Regions from separate parts of the Jeotgalicoccus nanhaiensis genome, predicted to be linked through region 3. Evidence: riboswitches for the same ligand, from Rfam matches in the RefSeq annotation. Region 3 holds a riboswitch; each other region holds the start of a gene.
The links. A riboswitch is a leader RNA that binds a small molecule or an ion and turns the genes downstream of it on or off. The one in region 3 is predicted to bind thiamine pyrophosphate.
Positions count from the first base shown of each region.

Region 1: it holds a riboswitch for thiamine pyrophosphate, as region 3 does, so the genes downstream of both, thiD (bifunctional hydroxymethylpyrimidine kinase/phosphomethylpyrimidine kinase) here and IR135_RS00070 (RicAFT regulatory complex protein RicA family protein) in region 3, are expected to answer to the same signal.
Region 2: it holds a riboswitch for thiamine pyrophosphate, as region 3 does, so the genes downstream of both, tenA (thiaminase II) here and IR135_RS00070 (RicAFT regulatory complex protein RicA family protein) in region 3, are expected to answer to the same signal.
Region 4: it holds a riboswitch for thiamine pyrophosphate, as region 3 does, so the genes downstream of both, IR135_RS05630 (ECF transporter S component) here and IR135_RS00070 (RicAFT regulatory complex protein RicA family protein) in region 3, are expected to answer to the same signal.

Region 1 covers NZ_JADGLW010000011.1:20,934-24,049, forward strand. The annotation lists gene thiM (hydroxyethylthiazole kinase) at 1-514, opposite strand, end outside; gene thiD (bifunctional hydroxymethylpyrimidine kinase/phosphomethylpyrimidine kinase) at 520-1,311, opposite strand; TPP riboswitch at 1,381-1,480, opposite strand; gene IR135_RS11055 (ABC transporter permease) at 1,523-3,088, opposite strand; gene IR135_RS11060 (ABC transporter ATP-binding protein) at 3,085-3,116, opposite strand, start outside.
Region 2 covers NZ_JADGLW010000007.1:69,483-72,598, forward strand. The annotation lists gene IR135_RS09330 (serine hydrolase) at 1-220, shown strand, start outside; gene IR135_RS09335 (hypothetical protein) at 245-766, shown strand; gene IR135_RS09340 (four-helix bundle copper-binding protein) at 1,005-1,331, opposite strand; TPP riboswitch at 1,422-1,517, shown strand; gene tenA (thiaminase II) at 1,607-2,287, shown strand; gene IR135_RS09350 (hypothetical protein) at 2,431-2,613, shown strand; gene IR135_RS09355 (hypothetical protein) at 2,732-2,914, shown strand; gene IR135_RS09360 (metallophosphoesterase) at 3,084-3,116, shown strand, end outside.
Region 3 covers NZ_JADGLW010000001.1:14,523-17,638, reverse strand. The annotation lists gene IR135_RS00075 (ABC transporter ATP-binding protein) at 1-1,533, shown strand, start outside; TPP riboswitch at 1,607-1,698, shown strand; gene IR135_RS00070 (RicAFT regulatory complex protein RicA family protein) at 1,826-2,260, shown strand; gene thiW (energy coupling factor transporter S component ThiW) at 2,775-3,116, shown strand, end outside.
Region 4 covers NZ_JADGLW010000003.1:220,711-223,826, reverse strand. The annotation lists gene ggt (gamma-glutamyltransferase) at 1-900, opposite strand, end outside; gene IR135_RS05635 (6-pyruvoyl trahydropterin synthase family protein) at 1,097-1,507, shown strand; TPP riboswitch at 1,566-1,657, shown strand; gene IR135_RS05630 (ECF transporter S component) at 1,718-2,299, shown strand; gene IR135_RS05625 (ABC transporter ATP-binding protein) at 2,301-3,116, shown strand, end outside.

The DNA of each region.
Region 1 (3,116 bases), on a different contig from region 3:
TGACTGTCTGTTTTTCGTTTACATACGCATCCATCTCACCGGTAACCAGCACAGGGGCGTTTAACATGCTGTGGGCCGCTTTTGCGATATCCAGCGTATTTCCTTCTATGATGGAGTCAACGCCTTTAGACACCGCTTCTTTACCGCTTAGAGCAAGTATTTCCCCGGCATTCCCCTTCACAAGTGCAATGTCGTATTCACTGAGCAGTTTATCAGTCAGATTTCTGCGAAACACTGATGCGCCGTAACCGACCGGATCGAGAACAATCGGAATATTATACTGATTGGCACAGTGTGCCATTTCTTCATACAGCGGCACTTTTTCTTCCGTGCACGTGCCGATATTTAAAAGCAGTGCTCCCGCATGTTTTAAAATATCCGGTGCTTCGCTTTTTTCACCGCTCATAATCGGAGATGCTCCGAGTGCTAAGAGACTGTTTGCAGTAAAAGGCTTCACGACGTCGTTCGTAATACATACTACAAGCGGTGTGTTTTTTCTTAACTCTTCTATCATCTGAATCAGTCTCCTTGATAGCTGAAATGATTCACCGGTCCGCTGCCTTTACCGATACCGGGAGAATTTTGTATTGCACTGGTAATATATGCTTTACCTGTTCTGAACGCTTCTTCGACCGTACGGCCTTTTGCAAGCTCGGCTGTTAAAACTGCCGAGAAAGTGCAGCCCGTACCGTGCGTCTGATCCGTATCAATACGCGCTCTTGTTAAAGTTGAAATTTTTTTCCCGTCATATAAATAATCAGTTGCATCACCCGACAGGTGGCCGCCCTTAATAATCACGCTGGCTGCGCCCATTTCATCAACAAATATTTTCAGAGCCCGGTGAATATCTTCTTCTGTCCGGATAGTCATATTCGCAATCGCTTCTGCTTCATGAAGATTCGGTGTTACTATGTGTGACAGCGGGAGCAGCGTATCAATCAGTGTCGCCATCGATATGTCCGTCATCAGACGGTCTCCGCTCGTTGCTATCATTACCGGATCCATGACGTACGGAATATTATACTTCCGGATATATTCGGCAATCACAGTCATCATATCCGCCTCTGCCACCATTCCAGTCTTCATTGCATGCGGCACTTCGTCCGAAAATATGCTGTTCAGTTCTTTGTCGATAAAATCCGCCGGCACATTGTAAACGTCCTGGACACCGAGTGTATTCTGCGCAGTCAGTGAAGTCACCGCAGCCATACCGTAAACACCCCGCGAGTGCATTGCTTTAAGATCCGCAAATATTCCCGCTCCGCCTGTCGGATCAGTTCCTGCAACAGTTAAACCAATAGGTAAAGTCATTAAATATATCCTCCTGTAATAAAAAACCCGCTTCCAGGGAAGCGGGTTGGATCGATTAAGAGATTTCGTCTGTAATCATCTGCACTTCCCTACGCCAGCATAACCTGGATCAGGTGAAAAGGGACAAGCATTCGCTATCTCAGCCGTACCGGCGCCCCCAGCGGGTTCTATTCTTTTTATTGACATAAGCGTACCATATTTCTTTTAGCCGTCAAAGCAGATTGCGGCGTCTGAACACCGACGTTCCGATTGCCGCAAAAAGAATTCCGAGGCCCGCGATAATTAAAACAGCACTGATATTCATGCTTTCGTAAGGCATATCACTTAAATAGTAAAACGGGCTGAGCATTAAATACACTTCATCGATATTTATCAGCACGCCAAAGTAGTTTGCAAAAAAGATATAGGCAATATATATCCATGCTGCAGTATGCAGCTTTCTGGAGATTCCCGCAAATAATGCGGATATCCCTGCTATAAATATAATACCCGCACAGTAATTTATTGCCGCAAGACCGAAGTCTTTAAGAGAAACACTCAAATCCGCAACATTTATACTGGCAAGATACATGCCGGCTATCGTCAAGAGAAAAGATAACACTCCTGTCCCGATACCGTACAGATAATGTGTTGTAAAAATAGTACCGCGCGATACTTTCCGGTTCAGCGTACCGGCATTCATCACTTCCAGGCGTCCCTTTTTCTCCTCGGTGAGGATACGTCCGTTAATCATCAGAGCGGGCACAGCCGATATTAGCGCCGATATCACCAGCAGCATGCCGATAAAGAAGACTGCCGGATTATTGTCGCCGAGTGCCTCCCGGAGCATATCATTATCTCCGATCAGACTCTCCAAATCTCCGAATATGGAGCCGTAAGATAAGCCGGCGGCAAACAGACCGGCCAGCCAGCTGAAAATCATTACCCGCATATTTAGAAAAGCAAGTTTAGGATAGCTGGATATTTTTCTTATGTTCTTTTCTTTATTTATTTTTATATAACTGTCCCCGATGTCACGCTTTAAAAATAATACGCAGCTCAGGACAATCAGGATTAAAATCACAGCAAACGGCAGCAGCCATATTCCCGAGTTACTCCCGTATACTTCAATGCGCGACAGCCAGTGATATGGTGATATTACCGAGTAAGTTGTATCTAAAGCGTCTGTTACTGCACGGTATAAGTAGAACCCCAGGAGCAGCGCAAGGGACATGCCGAAGGTCAGGTCGCCGCTGTCGAATAAGTTTCCGAATACCAGTGTTATAACGAAAAATAAAAAACCGAATAAGGCAAGACCGAGTGCATAATAAAAGTTTCCGTATAAGGACAGGCCATCAATATTATATAAACTTAAACCGCCCGCTAATATAACAAAGACCAGCAAATTAATAACCGCACCGTTCATCAGCTGGGCTGTAACTATAGTTTTTCGGCCGACACCTGCGCTCAGGATATATTCGGTTAATCCCGCGTCCTCAGCTTTTCGGGCCAGACCATTTGCGATTATAAGATTGAAAAGACCGTGAAACAATGCCATGAACATCAGCATCTGATGACCGAACATCACAGCTGTTGTATATTCTCCGCCAGGCACCGGACCAATCAGCGCAATCATCGCCGGATTGTCCACTGTCATTTTCATACCTTCCCGTTCTGCTGACGTACTGTACAGCCCTTCGAACACCGGCGGTACTGCGAGTGATAAACCGCACAGTGCAATTATCCAAAGCGCTGATTTCACTCTCAGATTCTTCATCAGCATATTGAAATAAGTCATTGGCTATCCTCGTAATAGCGCATAAAAA
Region 2 (3,116 bases), on a different contig from region 3:
CAGAACCGGCGGATTTTTTAATATCGATGAAGACCATGAGGCGGAGTTTATCGCCTCGAAAACAGGATCGGTGACAGCGCTCGAGCATGAATTCGGCATGATTCAGCTGAACGGCAAACAGCTGATATTCTCTATTTTCTCAGACAACTGGCCGACAAATCAGGAAGGCAAATATTTCCTGAATGAAATGGGTAAAATATTTAAGAAGTATATGAGTTAAATTTTAAAAACCAGGGAGGCACTTATGACAGAACTCACTTTGCAGGAAGCAATTTTTACAGTCAGCAATCTCCGTAATCAGCTTAATAAGGAATATGCGAAATTCGATACTGAATATCGCGTGCCGGTTGCCGTAAATAACGAAAGTATCGTGAATGACGGCAAGGCAGCGGATGTAAAAGATTCTCTTAAAAAGATTGAACAGCTGAAACACGATATTATTACGCTGAAAGCTGCTGTTCATCATAAGAATACAACAGGGAAGCTTACGATTGATGGTGCTGAATATACGGCATCCGAAGTGCTGGAATCACTGAAACTGGAACGGGATATCGTCAATAATCTGCAGAATAATACGGCTTTCGGCTACCATCGTGAGCGTATTAAAACTGTAGCTGGTGTGGGTATTGTTGAAGAAGGTATCATTAGTGAAAAAGAAGTACTCGAATATATTGAGGCGCTTGAAGTGAAGGTAAACCGCAAATCCATGCTGATCGATAAGTTCAACAGTACGGAAACAATTGAAGTAAAACTCAAAACGATATAAAAATTTTCGGCAGAAATCAGGTTCCTTTCTTATATGATAATTTGATGGATTACAATTTACGGTTTATTTATCTGATTACGATTTAAGAATGCGGATGCTGGACACGAAACACAATTGTGCTGATGACCTGATTTCGACGGGGATTTCCCAAAAACTTCCGGACGGAAAGTTTTGCCTTTAGGACCGTCCGTACATAAAAAAGACATGCAGAAAATTTCTGCATGTCTTTTTCTTTCTTTTACGCTGCTGCCCTGCATGCTTCCGCACATTCAAAGCAGGCTTTGGCGCATTCCTGACAGTGATCGTGGTCATGCTTTTGGCATTCCTTGCCGCACGCTTCGCAAATCGTGGCACAAACGCCAGCAAGTTCTTTAACGAAAGGAGAATTTCTTGTGACGGCCTGTTCTAAAAATGCGCACATATCCGCACATTCACGGTCTGTTCTGATACAGTCCGCCATCATTTTTACATCATCTTCTTTTAAGCAAGCGTCGAAACAGTGATTGCACGCTTCCATACATTCGTGCAGAGTTTTAAGCAGCTGCTGATTCTGTTCGTGAGCCATATATAATTCCTCCTTAAAAGATTCATACAATTTATTAATTCCCGGAGCAATATTTTTTAAACTGTAGTACAGTGGAATTGTAAAGCAAATATAAACGGCTGGGGGCGCACTGATGTGCTGAGAGATAATATCGACCCTTTGAACCTGTAGGTTAGGACCTGCGCAGGGAAGTCTGTGTCGATATATACGCGGAAGTTTGTATATTTTTTGACCCGGGCCTCTCATAAGGTTCGAGTTTTTATCGTCTTTGGCCGAAATACAAAGGAGATAAGGCAATGAAGTTTACAGACAGATTATGGGACAGCGTGGAAAGTATTTGGAACGGGTATCTTGAACATCCGTTTGTGACCGGTTTAGGGGACGGAACACTCGAGCAGGAGAAGTTTCAGCACTGGCTGAAGCAGGACTATGTATATCTTGTTGAGTATTCCCGGCTGATGGCGATTGGGGCGGAGAAGTCGCCGGACCTAGAAACGATGAATATGTTTTCTGAAATGCTGCACGGCACGCTCTTCGGAGAAATGGAGCTGCACAGAGGTTACGCTGCGGAGTTTGGTATTTCAGAAGAGGAACTTCTTCTGACCGAAGCATCCGCAGTGAACACTGCTTACACGAGCTATATGCTGAACCACGCGCAGCGGGGAGATGCAGCGGCTGTTGCTGCATGTCTTCTCGCCTGCGCCTGGAGCTACAATTACATCGGCAGGTCTCTGTCGGATAAATATCCGGAGCAGGAAAATAATCCGTACAAGCAGTGGGTAGAAACATATTCCGGTGAAGATTTCACCAGTTTAAACGGGACGGCAATGACCCTCTTGAATAAGCTCGCTGAAGGAAAACCTGAACGTGAACTGGCTCTGCTTGAAGAGATTGTCGTGAAGACCAGTCTCTATGAATATATGTTTTGGGATATGTGTGAAAACCGGGAAGAATGGCCGATTAAAGTGAGTGTATAAACGGTTATAATTATTAATAAGTTTTCAAAATTGTTAAAGGTCGGTAAATAATGTATAAGTCAGTTTTTCTTTGAGGTATTGTAGATTTAACACCATGAATCAGTCTGAATACTATCTTACTTTTAAGGAGCTGGAAATCTATAATGAAGAAACTTTTAACAATCGGATCTTTAGTCGGAGTATTAGCATTAGCAGCGTGCGGCGGAGACACTGAAGAAGGAACAGAGACAGAAGAAACCGGCACTGAAGGAACAGAAACAGAAAGTACAGAGACTGAAACAGATACAGAAACAGAAGATACTGAATCAGAAGACGATGGAGCTTAAAAAATGCTTGAAATGCCGCCGGTTAAAGCCGGCGGCACTTTTTTATCGTGTACAGTGTTAAATTATCACATCGAGGGTATATAAGTATTAATCTGACTTAAGGAGAGTGACTGGTTACATGAAGAAATTGACAGTGGTGACAACGCTGATTGGTGTGCTTGCACTCGCGGCATGCAGCGACACGGGTGTCGATGAAACGGAAGTAGATGAGAACGAAGTCGAAGAAGATGCACTTGATGATTCGGATGATGACGAAGAAGAAAATGAAGTTGAAGACGCTGGAACTGAAGAAGATCAGTAAAAATTATGAAGTGCTGCCGTTTCAGGCGGCACTATTTTTATGATTTAGCGTATTTTATCGAAAAATTATAAATTCTGTTTTTATAGAGAAGCGGCAGGTGGAATTTTTTATACAGGATAAAAGTTGTGGTAGCATTGAATCAATAAACTGATGCGGGAGCGAAAAAGTAATGAAAATTGGTGTTATTTCAGATTTGCACATT
Region 3 (3,116 bases):
CTCTTAGCCTCGTACGTTCTCCTGTCGGCGACCACCTTCATTCAGGCTTATCTGATGGTCGGCTTGTCGCAGCGGACGATTTACAATTTGCGTCATCATCTGTTTGAACATATGCAGGAGCTACCGGTGACTTTTTACGATAAACGCCAGCACGGTGAATTAATGAGCCGGATGACCAACGACATTGAAACGCTGTCTCAGACGATGAACTCGTCCTTTATCCAGTTTACGACGAGTATTGTCACGCTGCTCGGCACCTTTTCAGTCATGCTGTACTTAAGTCCGCTCCTGACTTTTTTAACAGCACTGATTATCCCGATTTTAATTGTCAGTGTCAGATTTATAACGAACCGCACCGGCCCGCTGTATAAAATGCGCCAGCGGCGCACCGGCGAACTGAACGGCTACATTGAAGAAATTGTCTCCGGCCAGGAAATTGTTAAAGTATTCTCCCAGGAAGAACGGGCGGTCAGGAACTTTGAAATGCGCGCCAAAAATTTAAGAGAAGTGACCTTTTGGGCGAATCTGTATTCCGGTTTTATTCCTAAAATCATGAATATGCTGAATAACATTTCGTTTACCATTGTCGCGGGTGCCGGCGGGATTCTCGCGCTGACGACAAACGGTATTGTTACAGTCGGAACAATTGTTGTCTTTGCAGAATACGCCCGCCAGTTTACCCGTCCGCTCGCTGATCTGTCCAACCAGCTGAACCAGGTGCTGTCGGCGATTGCAGGTGCAGAACGTGTTTTCCAGATACTCGATACGCCGGCGGAAGCTGACGAAGGTAAAATTACTGATAAAACACTCCGGGGACATATTGAATTTAAAGACGTCACCTTCTCCTACAGCAGGGAGCAGCAGGTGCCGACAATCAGAAATCTGTCATTTGAAGTCGCATCCGGCGAATCTGTTGCTTTAATCGGTGCGACAGGTGCCGGTAAGACGACGGTTATGCAGCTTTTAGCCCGCTTTTACGAAACGGATAACGGCAGCATTTTAGTCGACGGGGAGGATATTAAAGATTACTCCCGGACTAACATTCGTTCACAGACGGCCTTCGTGCTGCAGGACCCGTACCTGTTTGAAGCCACCATCCGTGAAAATATACGCTACGGCCGGATGAATGCGACAGACGATGAAGTGATTGAAGCGGCGAAAGTCGCCAATGCCCATGACTTTATTATGACGCTCGAGCAGGGTTACGACACGGTGCTCGATTTAGATGAGGGCTTTATCTCGCAGGGCCAAAAGCAGCTGATCTCCATCGCGCGGGCGCTCATTACAGACCCTGCCATCCTGCTGCTCGATGAAGCAACGTCCAGCATCGACACGATTACAGAACTGAAAATCCAGGAATCGCTGGAGCGGCTGATGAAAGGGCGGACGAGCATTATTATCGCCCACCGCCTCAACACGATAAAAGCCGTCGACCGGATTTTCGTTTTAGAGCAGGGGGAACTGCTTGAAGCGGGAACGGAAGAAGAGCTGCTTGCTTTGGAAGGCAAGTACTATGACATGGTCAACCAGTAAATAGACGAGTCACGCGGCTGAACTGTATTTACAAACACTTTCTGTTCAGTTATGATGGAAGCAATTAAATACCGCACACCACTGGAGGTGCCTTTTTGAGGCTGAGAGACACTCTTACTACCTGATCTGGATTATGCCAGCGTAGGGAAGTGGCATAGATTCGTTATGCACACTCCAGGGCCGGAGTGTGCATTTTTGTACTTTGACAAATGAATCAGGAGATTTACATTTAATAAATGAAGGCTTTCATATATAATGAATGGTATATATCAACTAAAAGGTGGAACTTCGAATGTATACTAAGGATGAAATAATAGAAGAAGCAAAAAAGCTCGGTAAAATGATGGCGGAAACAGAACAGGTTGAATTCTTCCAGAAAGCGGAAGCTAAGATTCACGAAAACCAGGAAATCCGCGAAAAAATGGCCAGCCTGAAAAGCCTGCAGCAGCAAGCTGTAAACTTCCAAAACTACGGCAAAGAACGCGCCTACAAAATGACGGAAGAAAAACTGGCTAAAATCGAAGAAGAATTAGACGAAATGCCGCTCGTTGACCAGTTCAAAGAATCACAGGCAGGCGTCAACGAACTGCTGCAGATGGTCTCGCATGCAATCAGCTCAACAGTCACAAGCGAAATTATCGAACAAACAGGCGGCGACCTCATGCAGGGCGAAACCGGCGCTGCAGTCCGCAACAGACCAAACCGCGACCCGAACCAGTTTAAATAAGCATCATCTACATATTGAATGGCGTTGAAATCTCTGAATAATAGAGTGTTTCAGCGCCATTTTTGTATGTTGACGTATTGAGACTTTCGTATACATGAGCTTCCGTCACGCCAACGCATCGCGCCTTTCGTATACATGAGCACTCGTCACATCAACGCATCGCGCCTTTCGTATACATGAGCTTCCGTCACGCCAACGCATCGCGCCTTTCGTATACATGAGCGCCCGTCATGCCAACGCATCGCGTCTTTCGTATACATGAGCTTCCGTCATGTCAACGCACCGCGCCTTTCGTATACATGAGCGCCCGTCACGCCAACGCATCGCGCCTTTCGTATACATGAGCGCCCGTCACGCCAACGCATCGCGCCTTTCGTATACATGAGCACCCGTCATGCCAACGCACCGCGCCTTTCGTATACATGAGCTTCCGTCACGCCAACGCATCAAGCCACACATTCCATCACCAATAATTCAAATAGGAGGCACCACCATCAACAAATTAATTAAAAACATGACATTCACCGCAGCTTTTGTCGCTTTAAACGTTATTTTAAGTACGCTAGTCACTATTCCGATCGGCATTATCCGCGCGGCGCCCATGCAGCACCTGATCAACGTACTCGGTGCGGTACTCACCGGCCCCTGGGTTATCGTCCAGGCTTTTATCTCATCGACGATCAGAATTCTATTCGGCACGGGCACCGTCTTCGCTTATCCCGGCAGTATGATCGGCGCGCTCGCCGCCTGGCTGCTCTACAAATACTCTAAAAAGCTGTCGCTTGCGGCCCTCGGCGAAATCATCGGCACCGGCGTCATCGGTGCGCTCAGCCTTTACCCGCTGATTATCATCCTT
Region 4 (3,116 bases), on a different contig from region 3:
TTGAAGCATGAATATGCCGCCTGAGCTTGGCGGAGGCATGGTAGCAATATCATAGCCGTTAAACTCTCCCCAAATCGGTTCATCTAATGTAATTTCATAATTCGATAAATCTTCTGGTGTCATTGAGCCGCCGAATTCCTGAACTGCGTCAGCAGCCGCTTTTGAAATTTCACTGTTATAAAAGTAATCGATGCCATTATCTTTAATAAGGTTTAAAGTTTTCGCCAAATCTTCCTGAACGAGTACATCGCCTTCTGCTAAGGGTTCAGCATCGTTAAAAAATACTTCAGCTGCTGCTGTAGCCTGTAATTTTTCGGCGTTATCAGAAATTTGTGCAGACAGGAAGTCATCTATCATAAAACCTTCCTCGGCAATTGAAATTGCTGGAGCAATCAAAGCCGACATATCAACTGTTCCCCAAGTTTCGTGGGCTGCCTCCAAGCCCCTCAATGTTCCCGGAACTCCTACTGACTTACCGCTTCTGACACGTTCTTCAAATGGTAATGCTTCCCCGTCTTCATCGAGGAACATTTCCGTATCTGCACCTGCAGGCGCACGTTCCCTGCTGTTTATCACAGATGTTTCTCCTGTTTCTCCATCATATACCATCATAAAACCTCCGCCGCCAATACCCGACATCATGGGCTCTGCAACGGTCAATACATATTGCATAGCAATAGCTGCGTCCATGGCGTTACCGCCGTTGGCAAGGATATCATAACCCGTTTCAGAAGCAAGCGGGTGCGCCGATACAACCATCCCTTCATCAGCTGCTGCTACATCATTATCTTCACTGTAGTCCGGATCAAAAGCTTCGGCAGATACGATGGGAATTCCTGCTGAAAAGATTAGCAATGATAAACTGATAACTGCTGCTAAGCGTTTTAGAAAATTCTTCATGTTACTCCCCCTTGTTTTTAATTGCTGATGCGCTTTGTCTCTCCTCTCTAAATAAAGATGTAAAATTCTAAAAATTATGAATTACTTCCCTCAAGGTTACCATATCAGAACATGCAGTCAATAATTTGACACAATTAAATTCATATCTTTTGTATAGTATAATTTAGAAAATACCTATATATTGAGGTGTAAAATTATGTCTTTAGAAAATGTTAAACCGCCGGAGCAATTTCAATATTTTAATCATCAGATAGTTATTAATAAGCATTTCGAATTCACTTGTCATAACCGTATATTTTTTTCCAGTACAGCCTTTAAAGATTTAAAAAACCATCGCTACACATTTCAGTTAGAAATATTATCAATGGTAAATGAATTGGGCCTTGCCACAGATTTTCATTTAATTGATCAGATCTATAGAGAGCACATTGCTTTAAAACTCGATAATTGCGTGCTCAATGAAACTCTGCCTGCTATGAATACAACCGCTGAAAATATTGCGTACTGGATTTTTGAACAGTTTAGTAGTCATCTGCCAAAGGAAGATACACTGCTTAAAGTAACGCTCTATGAAAACGATAAACAGGGGATTTCCGTAACTAAATAATTCCAGCTTCACAAATCCGTGCAAGTGGACTATGATAGTGATAATCAAATAATAAATTCACCACCACTGGGGGTGTCCGCATCGGACTGAGACTGACCCTTATCACCTGATCTAGATTATACTAGCGTAGGGAAGTGGCATATTTTTATATGCACACCATTCCGTTAGTGGTGTGTTTTTTTGTTTGAAATTTATAACGGAGGCTTCAAAATGGCACAAAGAAATGGTTTAACACTCACTGATATTTTAATTACTGTCGTTATCGCACTGGTTTTCGCTGTTATTTATTCTCTATGGGATGGGATTTATACGATTCTCCAACCCTTTGGTCTGCATTTAAATGAACTGATATACGGAATGTGGTTTATCGCTGCGATTGTCGCTTATTTAGTTATCAGGAAGCCTGGTGTTGCTCTGATTGCAGAATTTGCAGCAGCTTCGGGCGAAACGATTGTACTCCTTCAGTTTGATATTTCACTGATTATGTACGGCTTAATACAGGGACTGGTCTGCGAACTTATTTTTATGTTCTTTAAATATAAGAGTACGAGTCTGATGGTGGCAGCCTTGGCCGGCATCGCGGCAGCTTTATCTACTTTGCCGCTCGACTGGTATTATGGTTATCTCGGGATGCTCGAGACATGGAATCTTGTCCTGATGTTCAGTTTTCGGATACTCAGCGGCGCGCTTGTTGCCGGCTGGCTCGGCCATCTGCTCTACAAAGCACTTAAAGAAACCGGCGTATTAAAGTTTGTAGGACAAAGACACGATAATTCACATGAAGGATTATAATATGCCGGCAATTAATATACAGAACTTAAATTTAAAATTTCCAGAAGCACCGGTAAAATTATTTACCGATTTAAATATTGAAGTTGAAGCCGGCGAGAAAGTACTGCTGCTCGGACCGAGCGGTTCAGGTAAAAGCACGTTATTAAACGTCATGGGCGGGTTAATCCCGCGGGCAATCCATACACCCATGAAAACCGAATCAATCGAAATTCCTGATAATAACGCCTATGTGTTTCAGGATCCTGATTCCCAGTTTACGATGCCTACAGTAGCAGAAGAGCTTGCTTTTATTTTGGAAAATAGAAATATTCCGAAGGAAAATATGGAAACGGCAATGCTGGAAGCACTCAGTCAGACGGGACTTAATATACCACTTAACTTAAATATTAATAATTTATCAGGGGGAATGAAGCAGAAGCTTGCGATCGCTTCAGCCCTGCTGCAAGATCCGGATACTTTGTTTCTCGATGAACCAACGAGCATGCTTGATGACGAGTCTGCATCTTCTCTATGGGATGTCATTGAAAACATTTGGCACAACCGCACAGTTATTATAGTCGAACATCGTGTCGATTATATATGGGACAAAGTCGACCGGGTTATTCTGATGAATAATCAGGCTCAGATTACTCATGACGGTACTCCGGACGATGTTTTAAAAAATTATAAACACCTTTTGAATGAATATGGTGTTTGGCATCCGGATTCATGGCAGGAAGCTCCAGTGTTCAATCCGTTACCGCCAGCGGAAGAGGTACTGCTCGAAATAAAAAACCTCCATCTTGAACGGCAGGGGATGGAGATTTTGCATATCGAT